Regions from separate parts of the Clostridioides sp. LIBA-6622 genome, predicted to be linked through region 2. Evidence: riboswitches for the same ligand, from Rfam matches in the RefSeq annotation. Region 2 holds a riboswitch; the other holds the start of a gene.
The links. A riboswitch is a leader RNA that binds a small molecule or an ion and turns the genes downstream of it on or off. The one in region 2 is predicted to bind glycine.
Positions count from the first base shown of each region.

Region 1 (2,481 bases), 900 kb from region 2:
TCTTTCCTGTTGTTGGAGATGCACATCCTGTTGTTACAAAACCTACTGTTTTGTCACCAATCTTTATATCATATCCATTTCTAGGCATCCCTTTACCTTGCATTTCAAATCCTATTAATTTTCTTTTTGCTCCATTTTCTTTTTCTTCTGATAAGATTGTTTTTCCAATAAAATCTTCTTTATTTGTTTTTACAAAAATGGATAATCCTCCTTCAATTGGAGATATATGTTCATTTATTTCATGACCATATAGAGGGAGAGCTGCTTCAAATCTCAAAGTATCTCTACAACCTAGACCAGCAGGACATATGTCCTCTCCTCCAACCTTTAAAACTTCATTCCAAATTATTTCTGTATGTTCACTTTTACAATATATCTCAAATCCATCTTCTCCAGTATATCCTGTTCTTGAAACTAAACAAATTAAACCACATATTTTTACTGATGGAATTGATTTATAAAATTTTATTGATTTTAAATCTATGTCTGTAATTTTTTGAAGAATTTCTTCTGCCTTAGGCCCTTGAACTGCTAATTGGCTAACTTTATTAGAAACATTTTGTATGTCTACATTGTATCTTTTACTTTGCTTTATTATCCATGCTACATCTTTATCTATATTACCTGCATTTATTACTAATAAATAATCTTCTTCACCAAATTTATATATTAATAAATCGTCGACTACTCCACCATTTTCATAACACATAGGTGTATATATAATGTCATTTATCTTTAATGTGCTTATATCATTTGTAACTAAATTCTGTATAAATTTTTCTGAATCTACTCCTTTTATTTGTACCTCTCCCATATGAGATACATCAAAGATACCTGCACTTTTTCTAACCATTTCATGCTCTTTATTTATTCCTTCATATTCTAAAGGCATCTCCCAACCAGCAAATTCAACAAGTTTTGCTCCAAGCTCTTTGTGTATATTATACAAAGGTACTCTTTTCAATTCATTCATATATAACCCTCCCCATAAATTTAGACCCACTATATTTAAGTAATTTTGATATTATGTCATATACTTTTTCATAAAAAAAAGATATATCAGCATAGAAAATAATCCTAGCCTATATATCCCTGTTTGTATACCTGAAAGATTTAATAATTTAATATTATTTTGCTTCTTCGGTGACTTATAGTGTACTAACCTAAGTCTCTCCAGAGTCCCATCAATTAGCGATATCTTTGCCTGAAAGTTTCTCTAAGAATTGGCATTTTCTTAAATTTCTTCTTCGGCGCCTTTTTATATAAAGGTCTCTCTCGCTAATCTCATTTGGAAATATTTATTTTCATTTTTATTGTATGAATATTTCGATTAAATGTCAACACATTATATTTATTTTTTTTTATGTATTAATTTTTTTGTTAAGTTTTTATTATCAATTATACTACTTTTATAATATTAACTTTTATACGTATATGTTATATATTAATGTAAAATAATATATTTATTTAATTTATTATTAGCATGTCATATAAAACACTAAAAGTAAAGTTATATTGTAATTTACTATATTATGTTAAAGATATATTTATACATACAATAGAATCGTTTGCAACTTTATCTTTGTGAAAAATAAGATTTTTTCTCATTAACAAATTTATATTTATACACACTTTTAAACAGCAAAAAAGCATTAAATATGCTTTCAGGTTATCGACATGGGACTGTCAATATCCTTTTTCAACTAGTTATGTTATAATACAAATAACATTTATTCAGATAATGTGAATGATAGTGTAATATAAAATACAGGAGGAATTTTAATGCTGGCAACGCATATATATTTTAACGGAAATTGTAAGGAGGCGATAGAGTTATATAAGAACACTCTATATGCTGATGTTAAAACACTCATTGAAGATTCCAATTCAAATCTTGTTGTTCATGCAGAACTGACAATTCATGATGAATTGCTCATACTAAATGATTTTGGCAATAGTGATGGAGTTTCAAGGTCTGGAGGATATCAGTTATGCCTCCAATTTGATAACGAAGATGAGCTAAAAAGAGCTTATTCAAACATGGAGTTTGAAAGTATTACAATTAACCCAATACAATCCACAGATTACAGTCCATGCACTGTAAGATTTGAAGATAGATTTGGTGTAAGGTGGGCATTTTGGGTATAGACAATTGTATATTACATGTATCTTCTAATTTGAAAACACTCAATGTGCTTTTATATTTGATTTATTTATCAAAAAATAAAAACGGGATAGCCCACTCCGAAAGCCAGCAACCCCAGTTTTTTTCAGCACAACTAAGTACTGTATAATGCGGATGAAGGGAGTCGAACCCCCACGCCAATGGCGCTAGATCCTAAGTCTAGTGCGTCTGCCAATTCCGCCACATCCGCTTATCACTCTTTTATTTTACTATATTTCGCTATTATTTTCAATAACTTTTTAATATTATCTAAAAACTAACAAAACAATGATAATAAAAGGTGAAATTTATTTATA
Region 1 is NZ_CP196998.1:1,754,573-1,757,053, reverse strand. Features, by position in the region: gene gcvPA (aminomethyl-transferring glycine dehydrogenase subunit GcvPA) at 1-973, opposite strand, end outside; glycine riboswitch at 1,183-1,288, opposite strand; gene ACTG47_RS08350 (VOC family protein) at 1,783-2,148, shown strand; tRNA gene ACTG47_RS08345 (tRNA-Leu) at 2,295-2,375, opposite strand.
Region 1: it holds a riboswitch for glycine, as region 2 does, so the genes downstream of both, gcvPA (aminomethyl-transferring glycine dehydrogenase subunit GcvPA) here and ACTG47_RS12560 (GrdX family protein) in region 2, are expected to answer to the same signal.

Region 2 (2,481 bases):
AACGAATCTAAATTTGATGACATATTTGATAAATTAGTTAAACTTAGAGATAAAATATCTAAAAAATTAGGTTTTGAAGATTTTGTAGAGCTTGGATATATTAGAATGATGAGAAGTGACTATAGGGAGGAGATGATAGAAAATGTTAGAAAACAAGTATTAAAATATATTGTTCCAATGGCTAATGAGCTTTATGAAAAACAAGCTAAAAGACTTAGTCTAGAGAACTTAAGTTACATAGATGAAGACATGGAGTTTTTGACAGGGAATGCAAGTTTAAAAGGAGATTCAAAATACATAATTCAGAATGGGCAAAGGATGTATAGTGAACTCTCAAAAGAAACAGAGGAATTTTTTAATTTTATGCTAGAAAATGAACTTATGGATTTAGAAACAAAGAAAGGAAAAGGAGCTGGGGGTTATTGTACTTACATACCAGATTATAAGTCACCATTTATTTTTTCTAATTTTAATCAAACTTATGATGACATAGATGTATTAACACATGAAGCAGGACATGCGTTCCAGTTATACATGTCTAGATGGATTGATATGCCAGAGATTAATTTTCCCACACTTGATAGTTGTGAAATTCATTCAATGAGTATGGAATTTATAACATGGCCATGGATGAACTTGTTTTTTAAAGAAGATACAGATAAATATAAATTTACTCACTTGTCGACAGCAGTCAAATTTATACCTTATGGAATAATTGTTGATGAGTTTCAGCATTATGTTTATAAAAATCCCAACGAGGATAAGGAAAAAAGAAAAGAAAAATGGAGATATTTAGAGAAAAAATATTTACCTCATAGAAGTTATGATAATAATTCTTTTTTAGAGAGAGGTTGTTGGTGGTTTAAGCAAGGTCATATATTTAAAAATCCGTTTTATTACATAGACTATGTACTAGCTCAAATTTGTGCATTACAATTTTGGAAAAAAATGATTCGAGATAGAGATATAGGATGGCAAGATTATATAAATATTTGTAAAGTTGGAGGAACAAAATCATTTTTAGATATTGTAAGTATGGGGAATTTATATTCACCATTTGATAATGACTGTATTAAGTCTATAATAGGCGATGTTAAATCCTGGTTTGATGAAGTAAATGATAGCAAATTATAAACAATTATGAGAATTTTATTGTGTAAAAGTGAAAAATTAAAAAATATATAAAAATTAAAGGTTTGATACGAAAATAGTTATACTTTTAATCGATTTGATAAAATAAACCAAAAAAGATTTGTGCTTAAAAAAAAAAGAAAATACAGGAAATATGCAATATCAACATTTGGAAAAAAAAGTAAAAATGTATACAAAATACATATAAAAAAACTATTGCAAATTTTATAGAATGTTTATATACTTAAGTCAACAGAGATAGAAAAAAGCTATTTATAGAAAACAAAGGATAAATTGCTTAATTTTCAATTTTCTGATAACTTAATAATCCGGATGAAGAGTATGGGAGACTGCTTTATAAAAAAGCGACCGAAGGGACAAATTTAATCCTATTTACCCAAAAGATTAGATGAAATTCTCAGGTAAAAATGACTGTACTTGGACGGGGCTCTGAAAATGATTTTAACAGGGAAGACAAATTGGGAGATTTGTTTTTCCTGTTTTTTATTTATCAAGTAATAAATAAAAGATTGAAAGAGAGTAAAAAAATGATAATAATTACAAATAATCCGAAAGTAAGAGAAGAAGTTCAAGAAAGAGAAGTTTTGTTTAAAGACACAACTTATATTGGAATCTTAGAAGCAAGTAGAGATTTGATACATGAAGGATATGAACTTTTATCTCATCCACTCTATGGGAGTGTAAAACCAAATGAAACACCTTATAGAACTGTTATACTAAAAAGAGGAAATCGTTTGGATATAAACTCTTTAACCTTAATTGAAGAAGCAATCATCACTGCAAGTAAATTTCAGAATAATAAAAAGACTCCAAACTGGACAGAAAGTGTTCAAGATGACTTTAGAGTAATTGATTATGATATATTTTATAATACAATACAAAGAATGCAGTATGAATAAAAAAACTTGTTAAAAAGTTATTAAAGAAGCCTAAATATTAAATCTAATTTAATATTAAATAAAATGAGAAATATAATTAGGGAGGATAAGTCAAAATGGAAAATGTGTATGACTTAGTAATAATTGGTTCAGGACCAGCAGGACTTGCAGCAGGGCTTTATGGAGCAAGAGCAAAGTTGAATACTCTAATCCTAGAAAAAGACAAGACTGGTGGGCAAATTGTAATAACACATGAAATTGCAAATTATCCAGGGTCAGTTCCAAATGCAACGGGACCAAGTCTAATAGCTAGAATGGTTGAACAATGCAAAGAGTTTGGAGCAGAAATTCTAAGAGATAACATTGTAGATACTGAACTAGATGGAGATATAAAAGTTTTAAAAGGACAAAAAGCAGAATATAGAGCTAAAGCAGTAATAATAGGAACAGG
Region 2 is NZ_CP196998.1:2,658,629-2,661,109, reverse strand. Features, by position in the region: gene ACTG47_RS12565 (M3 family oligoendopeptidase) at 1-1,134, shown strand, start outside; glycine riboswitch at 1,465-1,576, shown strand; gene ACTG47_RS12560 (GrdX family protein) at 1,680-2,051, shown strand; gene trxB (thioredoxin-disulfide reductase) at 2,147-2,481, shown strand, end outside.